Regions from separate parts of the Vibrio sabulosilitoris genome, predicted to be linked through region 1. Evidence: predicted binding sites of a transcription regulator. Region 1 holds the regulator's gene; each other region holds the start of a gene.

Region 1 (5,102 bases):
CGGCAGCTCGTCAATTTGGTTTAAGCAGATAAAATCATATCGCGAGCATTTCAACTTGCTTTTGGTCGACTTGCGCGGTCATGGTAAGTCCAATCAGTTCATTAAAGATATCATCACCAACCACTACACCTTTAAAGACGTTACCAAGGATGTTCTGAAAGTGCTCGATCACCTGAGTATTTCATCGGCGCACTTTGTCGGTATGTCACTAGGGACGATTATTGTCCGTAATGTGGCTGAACTAGAGGCACCACGTGTGCGCAGCATGGTGCTAGGAGGCGCTGTAACCCGCCTAAACGCCCGTTCACAGGTGTTGGTTAAGCTGGGTGACATGAGCAAGAACTTCCTGCCTTACATGTGGTTATACGGCTTATTTGCCTATATCGTCATGCCGCAGCGCAGTCAGCGTGAGTCACGACATATGTTTGTGCGTGAAGCCAAGAAGCTGTGCCAAAAAGAGTTCAAGCGTTGGTTTAAACTTGCCACGGACGTTAATCCACTGATGCGTTATTTTCGTGATAGAGAATTACCGATCCCGACCCTGTACTTAATGGGCGAGCGTGACTACATGTTCATCAAGCCTGTGCGAGAGATGGTGTCGCTCCATGCCCAGAGTGAGCTGCTTGAAATCGAGAATTGTGGTCATGTGTGTAACGTTGAGCGTCCGGAAGAGTTTAACGCGCACTCAATCTCATTTATTAAGCGTCACTCACCGGCGTAATCCAGCACCTCTCTCTCGACTAATGTGGTGCCGGTGCTCCGCATTGCCAACAAGCACCAAACTGTCCCTCATTGTGTTCCTGACACTCACTGCATTGCCATCCAGAGAGACTGGCTTGCTGTTGAAATAGATAGCGCTCAATCAAGCGCTCGGCGGCGATTCTATCGTCGGCATTATACAGCCAAACATGAGGAAAGGTCTCTTCGTTAAACGGTAGTTCCCCTTGCAAGCCAAACAAACCATCGCCGCGCACCTCACAGCGGATCTGGTGTTGCTGGAGCATCTGCGCGACGATATGAGCTTCGGGTGGGTGTTTAGCAAAATAAATCTTCATTGCTGTCCTTATTTTGTTGCAGCGACATTACGTCTACGCTCGACAAAGTTCATTACCCACTTCATCAGCACCGGGAACAATCCGAGTAGCGCAAATGAGATCAGCACTGAAGGTGACACAATACCACCTAACGAGTCTATTTGTGCCAGTTGAGTACCGGCGTTTAGATAGACCGCTGTGCCGGGCAGCATACCAATTTGGCTAAAGAGGTAGAAACGACCGATAGACAAAGGTGTCAGACCCATCAGCAAGTTGATTAAGAAGAAGGGAAATACTGGGATTAAGCGTAACGATAGCAAGTACAGCGCACCGTCTTTCTCGATACCTTTGTTGATGGTACCTAGTTTGTCACCAAACTTACCCTGTACCCAGTCACGCAGCAAAAAGCGGCTGCTAAGAAACGCAAGCGTTGCACCGATACTGCTAGCAAAAGACACTAAGACTAAACTGGTCCAAAAACCAAACAGTGCTGCACCGAGTAGGGTAACCACTGCAGCGCCAGGTACCGAAAAGGCAGTAATACCGACATAAGCGAAAAAGTAAATTGCCGCTGCAGTGACAAAGTTAGCGTCGATAATGCTGCGCAGTGCCGCTTGTTGCTCTTTGGCGTTCTCGAGCGTCAGATACTGACCAAATTGTGTCGCTAGTGTTACAATGATAGCCACCAAAACCACACCCAAAATCACTTTTGTATTAAAAAACTTTTTCATCACTCTAATCCCTGTTTTAGCTGCAGTATACCGTAATTGGACTGACTATACAGACAGGATAGGAGAGAAATTTCTTTCACCAAAAAAAAAGGCAACAGGCTGTCGTTCTACGAGGTTCGAGTACGGGCTAGCGAGGGCTCTAGAGCACGTAGGAACACCTCAATTGGCCCCCAAAGCTAATGAAGTCTATTCACAGTTAGAGTTTAGAGATACGCGAAAATCAAAAAAGCCAGCTGATCGCTGGCTAAAATTTAGGTAAAGAATAGCAGGTTATATCAACGATTAGCAAAGCTGGTTAGCTAAATCATCACGTTGCTGCTGAGGGATCACCGACCAGTGGGTGCCTCTGAGTGCTCCTTCTAGAGAGTAGAGCAGCTCAAGGTTAACCGGTACAGTGTGGGTTTCCTGAATCGCGCGATAAGCGTTAACAGAGCCCGCTTCCTCGAGCTCAGAAACACTACCTATCCCTGCTTTTTTGAGCATTCTTTCCGTCGCAAGGCGCAGATTAGGTAAATCTTTAAGGCGCTGCGGCTTGGCGGTTTCTTGCTTAATTTTATCTTTTTTTGCGGCATCGAGAGCCACTGTTGCCATCTCAAGCAGACGCTGGGGATTCTCTAGGCAATCCTCAGCAAGTTGAAAATACTTAGTAACAACAGGAAAGCCCTTCTTCTCATAAACATAAGGTTCGAGGCCTTTGGCGGTAATTTCGGCATCTAATTCACTGCATTTGCGAATGTGCAAACGATTGCTAACGATGAGTGCAAACATTGCATCATCGACAAAAACGCCGAATCCGCCGAACATTGATCGCGATTTTACGCTCCCTAGTTGCTCAAATAAACGCATTGAGTCTTTTAAAATTGGTCTATCCATGGTTTTGTAAATCTCGGTAGTGAAACAACAGCCACCTAAATTCAGGCCCGAGAATTTAGCAAAAACGACGCGACACTTACATGAAGCAGGTAAATGAAGGGTCTTTTCACCGTCGGCAACCCCGCTACCTTTCTTCAAAAACGAGAGTTTTCACCCAAGTAATTGAAGGGTAAGGCCGGAGGCTTTGCGTCCCACCCTTTCAGATGGTTTGCCCTGTGCGTGGCATACGCCAAAATCATAATAAAAAGCTGGGCTGATATCACACATTTACTAACCGTAACGTGATATTAGTCCCAAAAAAGACTGGTCAATTCTTTTCAATTACACACTAACCGTGTAGGCATTTGATTTTGCTTCAAAAATTAATCTAAATTATTGATATCTTTGACGGTTAGTCGCTCTACGACCTCTGGGTGCATCTCAAAAACTCGCTTTTCATGCTCCTTGTTTTTGATTCTTTCTAACAGGATCTCAAAGGCATTTTTACCCACACGTCGTTTCGGTTGGTGTACGGTGGTCAGTGGTGGAGAGAAGTACTCGGCCAGCTCGATATTGTCATAACCGATCACAGACATATCTTCAGGGATACGAATACCGTTTTCCTGCAAGCGACTCATAAGACCAAGTGCCATGGTGTCATTAAAACAGAATACCGCGGTCGGCTTTTCATCCATTGCAGCGATCTTGTCCGCGGCAAGGACGGCAGTGTCACACTCAAAGTTGCCCTCAAGGATCCAATCCTCAACCACATTGAGGTTCGCCTCATCCATCGCGCGGCGAAAGCCGCTAATACGCTCCATACACGCAGCCTTTTCAAAGTGGCCGCTAAGGCAAGCAATCTTTTGGTGGCCCTTATCAATTAGAAACTTGGTCGCAAGGTAACCGCCCTCTTCAGAGTTATCAATGATTTTGTCAGCTTGAGAGGTTTCAGGGCCCCAGTCCATGATTACTTTTGGAATGTTAGGGTGGCTATCGAGCATCTCGTTGAGCTCTTCAGTCAAGTCTGAACACATGACCAGAATGCCATCGACACGTTTTTCGGCCAGCATACGAATATAATCGCGCTGTTTCTCGTAAATACCACCGGTGTTACACAAAATTAGGGTGTAGCCCTGACGGTAACAGTAACTCTCGACACCATCAATGACCTCAGAGAAAAACAGGTTAGTGGACTGAGTGACGAGCATGCCGATGGTACGGGTTGAATTACACTTCAAACTACGCGCCACCGCACTAGGAGCGTAATTAAGCTCCTTCACCGCTTGGTTTACTTTTTCTTGGGTAGCCTCAGCAACGAATCGGGTCTTATTGATAACGTGCGATACCGTTGTGGTAGAGACACCAGCAAGACGTGCGACATCTTTAATAGTGGCCATTGGTGTGTTCCTTAATAGTACTTATGGTTACCGCACAGATCTCAAGCGTTCGAACGTATCATGGTGAGGGAAATGCGGTATTCGCTAAGGGGTAAACAAAAAAACCGCTTTTACGAAAGCGGCTAAAAATATCCGAACATTTTAGACTGCTATCGTTTGCGGTGCAAACTTAATCGCCAATTGGGCTAACTTTCCTCGCCCAATAAGTAAAGACAGTCCAGCTTGAGAAAGGCGAGCAGTAACTCACTTACTGCAGCATAGAACCCAAACTGGTCGCGTTTTTTACATAAGGCGCAAAATTGAGGTACCCAAGTGAGCAGGTATTGGCGGATAAATTGTTCTTGCTCAGCAAAAGCCTGTTCAAGGTGGCGCTCCTGCTCGAGTTCATTCGAGCGAATGATGAGGTTGCCAAGAAAATCGAGCTCGACACCGAGGTGATCTGGGGGCTCATTCAAACCTTGGGAGACTTGAATATTATGCTCAGCGAGAAGTTGCTTCATTTTCAGGGCTGGTTGGCCATTGAGCATATGTTCAGGATCCAGATATACCGAGGCATAAGGTAAGGCCCCTTCTTTATCAGACTTAAGGAACAAGTCGCAAAAATCAGCGGCGAGTTCCAATTGAGCGTCTTCCCTGTCTTGCAGGCGATTGAGCGTATCAATAAAGTTTGCCACGGGTTGCTTTAACTGTGGGTTCTCCTCCAAGCCACTCAGAAATGCGCGAATTTCTGGACTTTGGTACTGGGCAAGATCTTTGTCGTCCAGCTCTCGACTGAACAGGCTTGAGAGCCACCAGTAGATCTCTGCTCGCTTATCATTAAACGCTTTCACTTCTTCAATCACGACCAACCCCACATCTCGTTCACTATGTTGATAAGTATAACTAATTTCTAAATAGTGGCATGGAGCAATAATGAGAGTAATAGACAAGCATTTCTAGGAGACCTGACGTAATCGATTGTTAGTATGAATAAAAATGCCGCCCGATGAGAGGGCGGCATTTTTGCTGTTTACTGACTTACTTGTTGAAGACACCAAACTGCTTAGCAGCGTAGGCGACCCGCTCTTTGGGTTTAGGGTATTCCGCTG
Region 2 (5,102 bases), on a different replicon from region 1:
GATGCACTTTGCCGAAGAGCTGACGGGCCGTTACCGTGAAAATCGTCCAGGTTATGCGGGTATTGCGATCTCTGATCCGAGCCACCTCTCATGTGTGAGTAACGATTTTGGCTACGATTACGTGTTTTCTCGTTATGTCGAAGCTGTAGGTCGCCGGGGTGATGTACTGTTTGGTCTATCAACCTCTGGCAACTCAGCAAATGTGTTGAAAGCCATTGAGGCGGCAAAAGCCAAGGGGATGAAGACGATTGCTTTAACCGGTAAAGATGGTGGTGCAATGGCGGGCTTAGCAGACATTGAGATCCGTGTACCGCACTTTGGCTACGCTGATCGTATTCAAGAGATCCACATCAAAATTATTCATATCGTGATTCAATTGATCGAAAAAGAGATGGCGGCGTAAGCGAGAAAGCGCCCACAAGCATTAGGAGTTGTAGGAAAAAATGTGTGAATTGCTCGGGATGAGCGCCAATGTGCCAACGGATATCTGTTTTAGTTTTACTGGTTTGATGCAGCGGGGAGGCAATACTGGTCCGCATCGTGATGGCTGGGGGATTACCTTTTACGAGGGTAAGGGCTTTCGTACTTTCAAAGACCCCAAGCCAAGCAGTCAGTCGAAGATTGCTGAGTTGGTACAAAATTACCCAATTAAGAGCTGCGCGGTGATCAGCCATATTCGTCAGGCCAACCGTGGTGGCGTCAAGCTAGAGAACACCCACCCGTTTACTCGTGAGCTTTGGGGACACTACTGGACGTTTGCTCACAATGGTCAACTGAGCGACTATCAGCACTTGGATACGGGCCGTCACCGTGCTGTGGGTCAAACCGACAGTGAGCTGGCTTTTTGTTGGCTGCTCAATCAGATGGAACAGCGTTTCCCTGAGCCACCACAGAGCATGGAAGAGGTGTTTCGTTATCTCGCCACCTGTTGTGGGCCGCTTCGCGACCTCGGTGTGTTCAACATGCTGCTATCAAACGGCGAATACCTAATGACCTTCTGCACCAACCACCTCTATTGGATCACCAGGCGCGCCCCGTTTGGTAAGGCCTCACTGATTGATGAAGAGGTGACGATCAATTTCCAAGAAGAAACCACACCCAATGATGTGGTGTCTGTGATTGCGACCCAGCCATTGACCGACGACGAACAGTGGCAGCGCATGAAGCCAGGCGAGTTCGGTTTGTTCCATTTTGGCGAGCTGGTTGATAGTAATAGCGCGGATTTAGTTGATGTAGAGTTTGCCGCTGCAAAGCCCTAAGAGCAGAAGCGAGAGTCGAGAATCGAGAGGCGAGGTGTCGCGCGTGATAAATTACTCGCTATCCAAAGCGTACTGTACTCGCTTTTCGAATCTCAAAATGATTGGTCAATATTGTAAGGATGTAACAATATAGGGGGCAGTGTTGTAGTGCTTCAGCGCCCACCCCCTCGATTCTCGCAGCGAAGCGATCTCGCCTCTCCCCCGACAGGGGGTATCAGTCAGCAGCGTAGCCGTGAATGCCCAGTTGCTCGCCATCGAGGAAGGCCTTACCTTGGCGCATTTCCAGGCGGTCCTCTACAAACCACTTAGCGACCATAGGGTAGATCTTGTGCTCTTGGGTTTGGACTCGCTCGGTAAGCGTGGCAACGGTGTCTTCATCGAAGATAGGCACCTTGGCCTGCAAGATCACCGGGCCGCCATCGAGCTGCTCTGTGACAAAATGGACACTGGTGCCGTGCTCTTCATCACCGGCGTGAATAGCACGCTGGTAGGTATTGAGTCCCGGGTATTTAGGCAGTAGCGAAGGATGGATATTGATCATGCGACCTAGATAGTGGCGAACAAACTCGCCACTTAGAATCCGCATGTAGCCAGCCAAGATCACCAGATCCGGCTTGTACTCATCGATTTGACGCATCAACTCGGTATCGAATCCGTCGCGAGTCTCAAAGGCATCAGGGTCGAGAAAGTTGGCAGCCGCGGCGGCTGCCTTTGCTCTATCTAGGGCATAAGCTGTTGCTTTGTTTGAAAAAACAGCGGTAACTTTGCCATCATTAATGTTGGTCTTGCAGGCATCAATAATCGCTTGCAAGTTAGAACCATTCCCTGAAACTAAAACAACAATACTTTTCATGCCTAGTTGATCTCGACTTGCTCTTCACCTTCTTGTGCAGAAGCAATCTCACCGATAACCCAAGCGTTTTCGCCTTCCGCTTTGAGCAGTTCAACGGCTGCATCGGCTTGGTCTTTCGGTAGCGCAACAATTAGACCCACACCACAGTTGAATGTGCGGTACATTTCGTGTGTCTCAACGTTGCCTTTTTCTTGTAGCCATTTGAAGATTGCAGGCCACTCCCAGCTGTTGCCGTCAACCACAGCTTTAGTGCCTTGTGGAAGTACGCGCGGGATATTTTCCCAGAAGCCGCCACCTGTGATGTGTGAGATAGCATGGATATCGTGCTGCTCAATCATCTTTAGTGCCGACTTAATGTAGATTTTGGTTGGTTCTAGTAGGTGCTCACCAATGGTGCGACCTTCTAGCATCTCACCTTTATCTGCGCCAGATACTTCCAGTACCTTACGGATCAGTGAGTAACCGTTAGAGTGTGGACCGCTAGAGCCAACGGCGATCAGTGCATCACCAGCAGCGACTTTTGAGCCATCAATAACCTGTGATTTTTCAACCACGCCAACACAGAAGCCAGCGACATCGTAGTCATCACCTTCGTACATGCCAGGCATTTCTGCGGTTTCACCACCGATTAGTGAACAGCCCGCTTGGATACAGCCATCAGCGATACCTGTGACTACGTCTGCTGCGGTATCAACATCCAGTTTGCCCGTTGCGTAGTAATCTAGGAAGAATAGTGGCTCGGCACCTTGAACGATAAGATCGTTCACACACATTGCTACCAAGTCGATACCAATCGTGTCGTGCTTGTTTAGATCAAGTGCTAGACGAAGCTTTGTGCCTACGCCGTCAGTACCCGATACCAAAACAGGCTCTTTGTATTTGGTTGGAAGCTCACAAAGAGCACCAAAGCCGCCAATGCCGCCCATGACTTCAGGACGACGAGTACGTTTTACCGCACCTTTAATACGATCAACTAATGCGTTACCCGCATCGATGTCTACACCAGCGTCTTTGTAGCTAAGAGATGTGTTATTACCACTCACGGAGAAATCCTCGGTAGTTAGTTGGATGTGAAAACGGCGCTATTCTAACAGCGCTTAAACCTAAAGAGCAAACGTTTGCGCAAAGTTTTTTCCACCCATGGCATGATTGCAAAAAAGTCGACAATTCGCTTGTCAAAACGAAGTGAAGAAGAGGTTACTGCTCAGTGATCGATAGGTAGGAGAGTGTCAATATCAAGCGCAATGACTTGCTTTGTCGCGGCTTTGAAACGAGTCGCTGCTGTTATGGCTAAAGTGCTTAATTCCTGCCCTTTTTTGCTGAAATCGGGTTATAATCTCAGGGTTTACCCAATTAGTCGGAGAAGAAAATGAAAGTTGTTGAAGTTAAGCACCCTCTTGTTAAACATAAAGTTGGTTTGATGCGTGAGGGGGACATCAGCACAAAGCGTTTTCGTGAGTTAGCCACTGAGGTTGGTAGCCTTCTGACCTATGAAGCAACTGCCGATTTTGAGACTGAAAAGGTCACTATTGACGGTTGGAGTGGCCCGGTAGAAGTTGAGCAGATCAAGGGTAAGAAAGTCACTGTTGTGCCTATCCTGCGTGCTGGTCTTGGTATGATGGATGGTGTCCTTGAGCATATGCCAAGCGCACGTATCAGCGTGGTGGGTATCTATCGTGACGAAGAGACGCTTGAACCCGTGCCTTACTTTAACAAGCTAGCGTCACACATCAATGAGCGTATCGCGCTAGTGGTCGACCCAATGCTCGCGACGGGTGGCTCGATGATCGCGACCATCGACCTACTGAAAGAAAAAGGCTGTAAGCACATCAAAGTGCTGGTTCTGGTCGCGGCGCCTGAAGGGATTGCTGCGCTTGAGAAAGCCCACCCAGAGGTTGAGCTATATACAGCAGCCATTGATGAGAAACTGAATGACAAGGGCTATATTGTTCCTGGTCTTGGCGATGCGGGTGATAAGATCTTCGGTACGAAGTAAAACCTATCGCACATTCCCTTGGGTGAAGAAAAAGGAGCCGTTTGGCTCCTTTTTTCATTCGATTACTTTTTAAGGCTAAGTGTACCTGGGCGACGTGACTTGGATGGCTTGCTAGCGCTGCTATCACTTGGTTTATAGTAGGTTTTGCCCTTGCTTACACCATGACTGTTGCCAGCCGAGCTGTCTTGGCGCTTGCGATTGCCCTCATTAGAGCCATGGCGACCACGCTTTGAATTAGGAGCATGACGAAACTCTTCAGCATTGCGGCCTTTAAAGGTACGCGGCTTTTGGTTACGACGCGCTTTCGACTCCTGATTTTCTTCTCTGCTGTCATACAGCTTAGCATCAGTCGCACGACGAATGCGTTTACCCTTACCATCGACCTTCGAGGCCTCTTCAGTGCCAACCGAGCCTTCGCACATTGCAAGGATCTGCGCGACCTCTTGCTCGCTCATATAGCGCCATTGGCCATTGGGGATCCCATCAAGACTGATGTTCATAATACGCACGCGGCGAAGCTTAAACACTTCATAGCCGAGTGCCTCACACATACGGCGGATCTGACGGTTCAGACCTTGAGTGAGCACAATACGGAATGAGTATTTAGTCTCTTTGGTCACGGTGCAGGGTAGGGTAACGGTATCTAGGATCTCAACGCCAGAGGACATTTTGTCGATAAACGCTTGGGTGATCGGCTTATCGACACGTACCACGTACTCTTTCTCGTGGTTGTTGCCCGCACGTAGGATCTTATTGACGATATCACCATCATTAGTCAGGAAAATAAGACCATCGGAGGGTTTATCCAAGCGACCGATAGGAAAAATACGCTGATTTAAACCAACAAAGTCGACAATGTTACCCGGGACATCACGCTCGGTGGTACAGGTAATCCCGGTTGGCTTATTAAGGGCGATGTAGATCGGGCGCTGTTTGCTGCGCACGGGTTTACCATCAATACAGATATCATCGCCAGGGAGCACCTTGGTGCCGA
Region 3 (5,102 bases), on a different replicon from region 1:
AACCACAACACATCCCAAGAAATACCCTTAAGGTCCTCTTTGTTGATAATGCCGGTCATTGAGAACACCGCCACTGGAATTAACGCTACCGTGTACGAGTTCATGCCGTGAGCAGAGCCCATTAGCCACAACAAGATAGTCAGACCAAACGTGAAATACACGATCATCGCTTTTGGCGTCTTAAGGAACTTGCCTTTGATATCCAGTTTGACCGTCTCTTGATCCGATGGGTACAACTTACACATCACAACCCAAGCGATTGCCATCATCACGATAACAAATGGAATGCCGAATGCCATCCACTCACCGAAGGTAATCGTGTATTCATCAACCAAATATTTGAGCGCAATCGCATTTGGTGGAGTGCCGATAGGTGTGCCGATACCACCAATGTTGGCGGCAACAGGAATACACAAAGCAAGTGCAATCCGACCTCGATCCCCAGCCTTAAACACCGCAATCACTGGCGCAAGGATCGAAAGCATCATTGCCGTGGTTGCCGTGTTGGACATAAACATCGAGAACACGCCAGTGATCAACATCAGACCGAGCATCACATACTTGGGTTGATTGCCAAACGGCTTGAGCATGACCCGAGCCAAGTTGACATCAAGTCGGTATTTGGTGGCCGCCATCGCAAGGAAAAATCCCCCCAAAAACAGCATGATAATCGGGCTGGCAAAAGTCGCCATCAAGTCTTGATGGGCAATCAGCTCACCAAAGCCTGGCTCACCCAAGCCGCTGCGTGCCCAGAGTATCCCCTTGTCCGAAAGGAGCAGTAACTCAAGCACAATGATCACAACCGAGGTGGCGTAAATCGGGATAGGCTCAAATACCCAACAAAGGGCTGCAAGTAAAAAGATAGCAATCACACGCTGTTGAATAATCGTCATGCCTTCAAATGGAAACGCACTGGTTGGCAACAACAAAATAACAAGAGGGATCACGAGAGGAATAATAAATTTTGGTGACAGTTTCATAACGACTGTAATTCCATTTAAAGGTTCCTTAACAAAAGTGGTTTACCCAGTTGGGGGTAAACGGCGGTAATTGGTATTTTGTCCTAAATGGCACATCAATTACTAGTGGCTAGATCAATGAATCTTCAGTGTTTCTTCCTCATCGGTGGATTAACCGCCATTTAGAACAGCACTGAACGCAAACGATTGCTTTTGCGCGTAAATACAGTATGATCCGCTGCGAAATTTCCAACTTCGCGCAAGCACAAAGAGGATTGTCTATGTTTGGTACTGCTACTGCGAAAAATGCAACAAAAGTGTTACTACTCGGCTCAGGTGAACTGGGCAAAGAGGTCGCTATCGAATGTCAGCGACTTGGCTTTGAGGTGATCGCCTGCGATCGCTATGAAAACGCGCCAGCAATGCAAGTTGCCCATCGAAGCTACGCGATTGATATGCTTGATGGTGATGCGTTGGAGGCATTGATCAATCAAGAGCAACCGGATTACGTAGTACCAGAAATTGAAGCGATCGCTACCGATAAACTGGTTGAGCTTGAGCAAAAAGGTCTCAACGTTGTCCCAAGTGCTAAGGCAACCCAGCTGACTATGAATCGCGAGGGCATTCGTCGCCTTGCGGCAGAAGAGCTGGAGCTCGTGACCTCACCATATCAGTTTGCGGATGATTACGACAGCTTCGTCGCAGCGGTTGCAGCGGTCGGCGTACCTTGTGTGTGTAAGCCAGTAATGAGCTCATCGGGTAAAGGCCAAAGCGTTATCAAGACTCAGGCAGATATTGAATCGGCATGGGAATACGCCCAAGAAGGTGGTCGTACTGGCGCTGGTCGCGTTATCGTTGAGGGCTTTATCGACTTTGATTACGAAATCACGCTACTAACAGTACGCGCCGTTGATGGTGTGCATTTCTGTGCGCCTATCGGCCACCGCCAAGAAGATGGTGATTACCGCGAGTCGTGGCAGCCTCAAGCAATGTCAGAGACCGCACGTAAGGCAGCAGAGTACACTGCAGAGCAGATCGTCAATGCACTCGGTGGCTACGGTATCTTTGGTGTCGAACTGTTCGTTAAGGGTAACAAGGTTATCTTCAACGAGGTCTCCCCGCGCCCACACGATACCGGCTTAGTGACGCTTATCTCACAAGACCTGTCTGAGTTCGCACTGCACGTGCGCGCTTTCACTGAGCAGCCAATCGCCGCGATCACCCAATACGGCCCTGCTGCATCGGCGGTAATCCTTGGCCAAGGTCAATCAGAGAATATTCAGTTTGACGGCCTAGCTGACGCCGTACGCGAACCACAAACTCAAGTTCGCCTGTTCGGTAAGCCAGACATCAACGGCCGCCGCCGACTAGGTGTCGTCGTCGCCAGACGCGACAACGTACAAACCGCCATCAACGACGCGGTAGCCGCAACTAAGCGCGTCAAGATCGTCTACTAATTTGTATCTTGTAACAGCATTGGAAAATAAAGCCTTCAAACTCTGAAGGCTTTATTTTATTTAAGTGCTCGATTCAATGACCGCACACTCAGCAATCCTCGCTCCCCGTAGGGCTATACCCGTCCTCATGCCCCGCCCCTTTTTTTAGAACCAATACGCTCTCAGCAAAATAGCTTAAACCACGTTCCGCGCGCTTAGGATGTGACTCATCAGCCACCTCTGTCGCTAATCGAGTGACGTTGTAACCAGGAAACAGCTGAGTTATCTCCTGCTCAAGGACACTAAACGGTGGGCCTTGCATCTCATCTTGCTGGTACTCTAGTGTTACTAACAGAATCTGACCACCCGGCTCAAGTAGTGAGTCGAGTCGCTTTGCATAATCGGCTCTCATCTCTTGAGGCAGTGCTATCAAGGCGGCGCGGTCATAAATCAGAGAGACCTTTTCCAGCGGCGCGGTAAACACATCGCCAGTATAAATAGAGAGTTCATCGAACTGATACAGCTCGTGTTGACCAGACACCTTGGTAACCATTGGCGTATAGAAGTGCTCTGAGAAAAACGCTCTCACCGCAATTTGGCTTAACTCTACGCCTTGAACGTCATCGTGACGTTCAGCAAGCCAAACCAAATCTTCACTCTTACCGCATAAGGGAACCAACACCTTTTGTGAGCGTAAAGGCTTGAGTGCATCCCAGTGTTTGATCAGTAACGGGTTGACTTCAGGAAGGTGGAATCCAATGGAATTTGAGGCCCATTTATTGTGCCAAAACTCGGCATCTCTCATTATATTTCCCTGCAGGTGACTTTGTGTCGCCATCATACGAGGGAACGCCTGGGAAGGGAATAGAATGGTGCACAGCCAGAAGACAAAAAAGCGATCTTACGATCGCTTTTTTGTTTAAGAGGGTTTATCCATCAACCTTTAAACTCTCTACTCGAGACTTGAGCTTCTGTCCCGGACGGAACGTCACCACACGTCGAGCTGAGATTGGGATGTCTTCCCCGGTTTTTGGGTTTCGACCCGGGCGTTCATTTTTATCCCTGAGATCAAAGTTACCAAACCCCGACAGTTTCACTTGCTCGCCATTCTCTAGAGCTTTACGAATTTCTTCAAAAAAAACTTCAACCGTTTCCTTGGCGTCCCGTTTACTGTAATCCAGTTTTTCGAACAAATTCTCTGCCAAATCGGCTTTTGTGAGCGCCATAAAACTTCCCTCAAAGCTAATTTCATCTTCGCTGCGCTTGCAGCACCTTACTTTTGCTCAGTCTTTCAAAGACCTACAGACCGAACTTACGAAAGTGTAAGCCAACCTTATGATTTTCGCCAACTTTTTACTGCGCTACAGGCAATTAACATCAAAACATGACAGCATATAATGCTGTTTAATGAAATTTCCATGACATCATCAGCAAGCAACAGACAACTATCCAACATATAAACTTAACCATACTACTTGCAGTAGAATTTATAGCTTTTATTGGTAAAAGTGTCATTGGACAAAATCATCGCTTACGCCGTAAACAATACACTATTTTTCAACAACTTGTATTTGATTAGGCTCATAATTTACAACAGCCTGACTCAGCAGAAAATGAAAAAGCTTCACATTTACGCTAATCGATTAATTCCATTAAAAAACTTTAAAACAAGCGTGGGTTTACTATCTTGTGTTAGGAAGCAATAAATTAATCAAAATTTTATGAAATTCTGACACTTAGCTCAGTGTATTCATCACCTTGTAAGGCTGTCGAGAGACCAAGGAGAGATCTTGTGAAGTTGAACGTTGCAATTGCCATGGGCATCGCCCTATCCTCCGCTCAGCTTAGTAGTGCTCAAACGCTTGAGCAGGCGGTGGCACACACGCTAAAAACCAACCCCAATATTAAAGCCCAGTACAATGAATACGTCAGCAAGCGCTATCTACGCCGAGCATCTGGAGGGCAGTACTTGCCGAGCATTGACCTGGATGCTGGCATTGGCTTTCAAGACACAGAGAGTCCTGAGTCCGATTTTGGTGACCTTACCGGGCGTGAGGTGACACTTTCTCTGACTCAACTGCTTTGGGATGGCAATGCCACTCTCAATGATATGGATCGCACCGCGGCTGATGCCGAGTCGGTACGCCTACAGTTGGTGGCTGATGCACAGGATATTGCCCTGGAGGTGACAAAAATTTACCTTGATGCGCGCCAGGCGTTCGATCTGTTAGAGCTCTCAGAGGGTAATCTACGCACCCATAAAAAAATCTACACCGACATCAAAAAACGTGTCGATTCTGGGATTGGCTCAACCGCCGATCTCTCCCAAGTTGAAGCACGGATCGCCAAAGCGCACGGCAATCTTCTTGCCGCACAAAACAATATGTATGACGTCCACACTCAGTTTACTCGAATCGTGGGCATGGCACCTCAGGGGCTAATTTACCCGCGCGCGGACGAGAACTTTATTCCGCCATCGCTGCAAGATGCGATTGATATGGCCTTTGAAGATCATCCAGTGATCAAGGTCAGCCAAGCCGATGTCGACTCCGCCAAATTTCAGTACAAACAGTCTAAAGGGGTCAATTTGCCAACCTTTACCATTGAGGCGTCACAGACATGGCGCGATGACATGGATGGTCTAGCAGGCAGTGACGACGAAACCTCTCTGATGCTACGCATGCGCTACAACCTGTATAACGGCGGG
Region 4 (5,102 bases), 480 kb from region 1:
TAGTCTTAACCCAATACAAATCACACTCTCTACACAAACATCTGCGCGATGGTTGGTCTATCTTCAACCCAGAGTTGGGCGAGTTCATCACTGTGGTTCCCCCACAAATGCGTAAAGGCGGTCGCTGGTATGAAGGAACAGCAGATGCGATCTACCACAACCTGTGGCTGCTCGAGCGCAGCGAGTCAAAATATGTCGTGGTACTCTCTGGTGACCATATCTACCGCATGGACTACGCTGCCATGCTCGAAGAACATATCGCCAACCAGGCCGAACTCACCATTGCCTGTATTCCCGTACCAAAAGCGGAAGCGCAGTCATTTGGCGTCATGACGACCGATGATACGGGTAAAATCACTCAGTTTGATGAGAAACCGTCGAGTCCGGCGAGTATGCCTGACGATCCCGAGATGAGTCTAGCCTCAATGGGTATCTACATATTTAGCATCGATACCCTGCTTAACACCCTCAACGAAGACGCGGCTAATGAAGAGTCTAGTCATGACTTTGGCAACGATATTATTCCCAAGCTAATTGGCAATGATACGGTTTATGCCTACAACTTTTGCAACGACAAGGGACGTGTTGCAAAAGACTGCTATTGGCGCGATGTAGGCACCATTGATTCCCTCTACCAAGCTAACATGGATTTGCTTGAGCCAGTGCCACCGATGAATGTCTATCAATCAGACTGGGCGGTAAGAACTTATGAGCGACAGCTTCCTCCTGCTCGCACTGTATCATCGGCCACGGGTAATGAGGGGATCTTTATCAACTCAATTATCGCGTCTGGAGTGGTGAACTCCGGCGGGTCTGTGCACCACTCAGTGATCTCTTCAAGCGTCCGTATCGAAGACGGAGCCACCATTACTGGCAGTATATTATTTGACCACGTGGAGGTTGGTGAGGGCTGTCAGCTAAAAAACTGCATTATCGATAAGCGGGTCAAAATTCCGCCACATACGACGATTGGTTTTGATCTAACCGAAGATCGCAAACGCTTTAAGGTCTCAGAACGCGGGATTGTTGTAGTACCAGAAGACTATCAGTTCTAGAAAACTAAAAGCCTTATCACTACGCTAATCATAAATCCGGGGGCATCTTAGGGTGCCCTTTTATTGTCTCACTACCCTTGAGTAATGCGCACCACTTTTCGTACGGTTTACTCTGGCGTCCCTTTTTTTATAGAAAATGTCTGTGCTAGGGATTGATCTTTGCCGATTTCATTCACATATTGAATTTGTCACTGGCAAACGGCGAGTCAGGGTTTGGTGCTTCTCCTGCACTGATATCACGCCGACAGATAAGGAAAAAGACCAATGAAATTCAGTTATGCAAACCCAACCCAAATCCACTTTGGACAAGGCCAAATTGCGGCAATCGCGCAAGCGATCCCTGCAGACAACAAAGTCCTCGTCGTCTACGGTGGCGGCTCTATCAAGCGCAATGGCGTCTACGACCAGCTCACTCAAGCACTTGCCCAGCATCAGTGGAGTGAGTTTTCAGGTGTAGAGCCTAACCCGACTAAAGAGACTCTGGACAAGGCAGTGGCACTGGTCAAAGAGAAGCAGATCGACTTTATCCTCGCGGTTGGCGGTGGTTCAGTTATCGATGGTTCAAAATATGTCGCTGCGGCGTCTCTCTATGCTGGTGATGGCTGGGATATCCTAACTGGTCAGCATGTTGTCGACCAAGCACTACCACTTGGCGCGGTATTAACCTTGCCTGCAACCGGCTCGGAATCAAACATGGGTGCGGTGATCACTAAGGCCGAAACCCAGGACAAACTGGCGTTTCTTAGCCCATTTGTTCAGCCTAAGTTTGCTGTGCTGGACCCAGACACAATGAAAACTCTGCCAGAAAGACAGCTGATCAACGGCGTGGTTGATGCCTGGGTGCATGTGTGTGAACAATACCTGACCACCACCACTGACGCTTGGGTCCAAGAGGGCTATGCCGAGACCCTACTACGTAATCTAAAACGCCTTGGCGAGAGTTACGATGTGCGTGATAGCGACGAATGGCGTGGTAATTTGATGTGGACGGCTAACCAAGCGCTCAATGGCTTGATTGGCAGTGGCGTACCACAAGACTGGGCAACTCATATGATTGGCCATGAGCTGACTGCACTATGGGGTGTCGATCATGCCCGTTCGCTGGCTATCGTTCAGCCTTCGCTGCTGCGCAACCAGCTCGATGTTAAACGCGCTAAATTAGAGCAAATGGGCACGAATGTGTTTGGCTTGGAGCCAAGCGATGACCTAGCCGAGCGCACGATTGATTCGATCGAGCTATTCTATCATCACCTCAATGTCGCGACTGTTTTTGATGGGCACGGTGAGTCAAAGCAGACAGCAGTCGACAAAGTCGTCGAGCAATTGGATGCCCATGGCATGCACACACTCGGTGAGAATCAGAGTATAACTTTAGAGCAAAGTCGCCAGATCCTTGAGCAAGCCATCGCCTAATCGATGAAATACTCAACAAAACATCAACGCACTCCTCGGGGTGCGTTTTTTCGTTTACAAATCTCCAACACGAATTGGCTTTACATCACGAAAAATACTCGTATTATGCTCACGCAAACGTTTTCCTTGGTCAAAATCGCTAGTTAAAGAGATATTATGCTGCCAGATATTGAGATTTGTCGTCAGACAGAGCTGTTGTCAATTAATCACGTTGCCAAACAATTTGGCCTCCTTGAGGATGAGTTCCAAGCCTTGGGTAAGCACAAAGCGAAAGTGTCGCTTTCCAGCCTCAAACGCACACAAACCAACAAGTCCGGCAAACTTATCTTTGTCACTGCCATTACACCAACGCCACTCGGTGAAGGCAAAACCGTGACCACCATTGGTCTTTCTCAAGGTTTAAAAAAGATTGGCCACAATGCAGCAGCCTGTATTCGCCAACCGTCGATGGGTCCCGTTTTTGGTGTCAAAGGTGGCGCTGCGGGCGGCGGTTTCTCACAAGTTGCGCCGATGGAAGAGCTCAATCTCCACCTAACTGGTGATATTCACTCGGTGACGGCAGCGCACAACCTAGCGTCAGCTGCCATCGACGCACGTATTTATCACGAACAGCGTCAAGGCTACGAAGCATTCGAAGAACGTACCGGTCTTAAGGCGCTTAAAATCGATCCGAAAAATGTCGTTTGGAAGCGCGTGATTGACCATAATGACCGTGCCCTACGCATGATCACTGTCGGTAAGAACGAAATCAATAAAACCATCAACGGTTTCGAGCGTGAAGACGGGTTCGATATTTCTGCGGCCTCTGAGCTAATGGCGATCCTAGCGTTGGCCGATGACCTACAAGACCTGCGTAAACGTATCGGTTGTATTGTCGTTGCTTACAATGTTGATGGTGACCCGGTAACGGCAGAGGACCTAGATGTTGCCGGTGCGATGACCGTTAGCATGAAAGACGCCATTGAGCCAACGCTAATGCAGACCCTTGAGGGCGTGCCTACCCTAATTCACGCAGGCCCATTTGCTAACATTGCCCACGGTAACTCGTCAATTATTGCTGACCGCGTAGCAACGCACCTTGCTGATTACACAGTAACTGAAGGCGGTTTTGGCTCGGACATGGGCTTTGAAAAAGCCTGCAACATTAAGGCACAAGCCTCTCAACAAGCTCCTGACTGCGCGGTGATTGTGGCTACTCTACGTGGACTAAAAGCCAACTCTGGTCTTTACAACCTCAAACCAGGTCAAGCGATCCCTGAATCTATCTTTGACGCCGACCAAAAGGCGCTTGAGGCAGGCTTTGAGAACCTGAAATGGCACATCAACAACGTCAATAAATATGGCGTGCCAGCAGTGGTTGCGATTAACCGCTTCCCACAAGACTCTGAGCAAGAACTTGCGACGCTGAAAGCAATGATCGAAGCGCTGCCATTTGATGTTGAAGTCGCCATCAGTGAAGCATTCGGTAAAGGCGGCGAAGGTGCGGTAGAGCTTGCCAACAAAGTGGTTGCACAATGTGACAAGCCAAGTCAATTCAAACCACTCTATTCAGTGGAAGACTCGCTAGAGTCAAAGCTTTCTACCATTGCAGAAGTCGGTTACGGCGGCAGCATAGTCATGAGCTACAAGGCTCAGCAACAGCTTACTGCACTGAAAAAGCACGGTTTTGATAAGCTTGCGGTATGTTTTGCCAAAACGCCACTGTCAATCACCACCGATGGCTCGATCAAGGGCGCACCAAAAGGCTTTGACGTACCAATCCGTGAGCTGAAGTTGTGCGCCGGCGCAGGCTTTATCTACGCCCTAAGCGGCAACGTAATGACCATGCCAGGCCTTCCAGATAAGCCAGCCTTTATGAACCTGGATATCGATGAAGACGGCAATATTGTTGGTTTAAGTTAATATCACCAACTGTTAGTAACAAAAAACTCGGAGCTTGTCTCCGAGTTTTTTTATCCCTTCGGGAGAGGCGTGAATCGAGATCGGGCTTTGCCCTGCGAGAACGCTGCGCTCGAGGTGGTGTAACACTTGACAGCAGTGACAAAGGTTGGAAAATTTTCTCGCCTCTCGCCTCTCGCCTCTCGCCTCTCGCCTCTCGAATCTTTCCCGTAGTTGAAATTTAATCGCTTTGCTCCCGTTCTTATTGCGTATAGATGTTTAAATTACGTGAAGCTAGGGTAAAGGAGTGACACCATGAAGCGAATTGTACTGTTTATAGCCTTATGTCTTGCGGCGGTGGCAAGCCTGTTGATGCCTGCTAGTGCCGACAACAAAATGAGTAAAGCCCCCTCGGGTAAAACTGAAGTTGCCACATTGGCCGGCGGCTGCTTTTGGTGTACTGAGTCGGATCTGGAACAACTTCCTGGCGTGCTGGATGTGGTCTCTGGTTATGCCGGTGGCGAGCTTGAGAATCCAACCTATAAACAGGTCTCATCAGGTAAAACCGGTCATATTGAAGTGATTCAAGTGACCTATGACCCGATGCAAGTGACTTATGAGCAGGTATTGGATCAGTTCTTCCGCCATATCGACCCAACCGATGACCAAGGATCATTCGTCGACCGCGGTCGCCACTACCGCCCCGCTGTCTTTTATCATGACGATGAGCAAAAGCAGATTGCTCAGACTTTTATG

Evidence for each region. The regulator PurR, encoded in region 1, represses purine synthesis genes. The targets are predictions, from matches to a motif close to TNANGNAAACGTTTNCNTNA.
Region 2: the regulator PurR is predicted to act here: its motif matches at 3,219-3,238, upstream of purM (phosphoribosylformylglycinamidine cyclo-ligase).
Region 3: the regulator PurR is predicted to act here: its motif matches at 1,155-1,174, upstream of purT (formate-dependent phosphoribosylglycinamide formyltransferase).
Region 4: the regulator PurR is predicted to act here: its motif matches at 2,578-2,597, upstream of ACZ5R2_RS19920 (formate--tetrahydrofolate ligase).

Annotation. Positions count from the first base shown of each region.
Region 1 is NZ_AP029600.1:1,470,592-1,475,693, reverse strand. It holds gene ACZ5R2_RS22075 (alpha/beta fold hydrolase) at 1-721, shown strand, start outside; gene ACZ5R2_RS22070 (putative signal transducing protein) at 741-1,055, opposite strand; gene ACZ5R2_RS22065 (TVP38/TMEM64 family protein) at 1,064-1,765, opposite strand; gene ACZ5R2_RS22060 (TfoX/Sxy family DNA transformation protein) at 2,048-2,638, opposite strand; cyclic di-GMP riboswitch class I at 2,750-2,861, opposite strand; gene purR (HTH-type transcriptional repressor PurR) at 3,001-4,014, opposite strand; gene torD (molecular chaperone TorD) at 4,200-4,853, opposite strand; gene ACZ5R2_RS22045 (alpha-L-glutamate ligase-like protein) at 5,032-5,102, opposite strand, start outside.
Region 2 is NZ_AP029599.1:1,334,990-1,340,091, forward strand. It holds gene lpcA (D-sedoheptulose 7-phosphate isomerase) at 1-403, shown strand, start outside; gene ACZ5R2_RS06280 (class II glutamine amidotransferase) at 444-1,259, shown strand; gene purN (phosphoribosylglycinamide formyltransferase) at 1,474-2,112, opposite strand; gene purM (phosphoribosylformylglycinamidine cyclo-ligase) at 2,115-3,155, opposite strand; gene upp (uracil phosphoribosyltransferase) at 3,482-4,108, shown strand; gene rluF (23S rRNA pseudouridine(2604) synthase RluF) at 4,171-5,102, opposite strand, start outside.
Region 3 is NZ_AP029599.1:2,269,558-2,274,659, forward strand. It holds gene ACZ5R2_RS10755 (SLC13 family permease) at 1-980, opposite strand, end outside; gene purT (formate-dependent phosphoribosylglycinamide formyltransferase) at 1,241-2,416, shown strand; gene ACZ5R2_RS10765 (thiopurine S-methyltransferase) at 2,505-3,200, opposite strand; gene ihfA (integration host factor subunit alpha) at 3,325-3,621, opposite strand; gene ACZ5R2_RS10775 (TolC family outer membrane protein) at 4,212-5,102, shown strand, end outside.
Region 4 is NZ_AP029600.1:989,783-994,884, reverse strand. It holds gene glgC (glucose-1-phosphate adenylyltransferase) at 1-1,055, shown strand, start outside; gene ACZ5R2_RS19925 (iron-containing alcohol dehydrogenase) at 1,320-2,468, shown strand; gene ACZ5R2_RS19920 (formate--tetrahydrofolate ligase) at 2,625-4,370, shown strand; gene msrB (peptide-methionine (R)-S-oxide reductase MsrB) at 4,662-5,102, shown strand, end outside.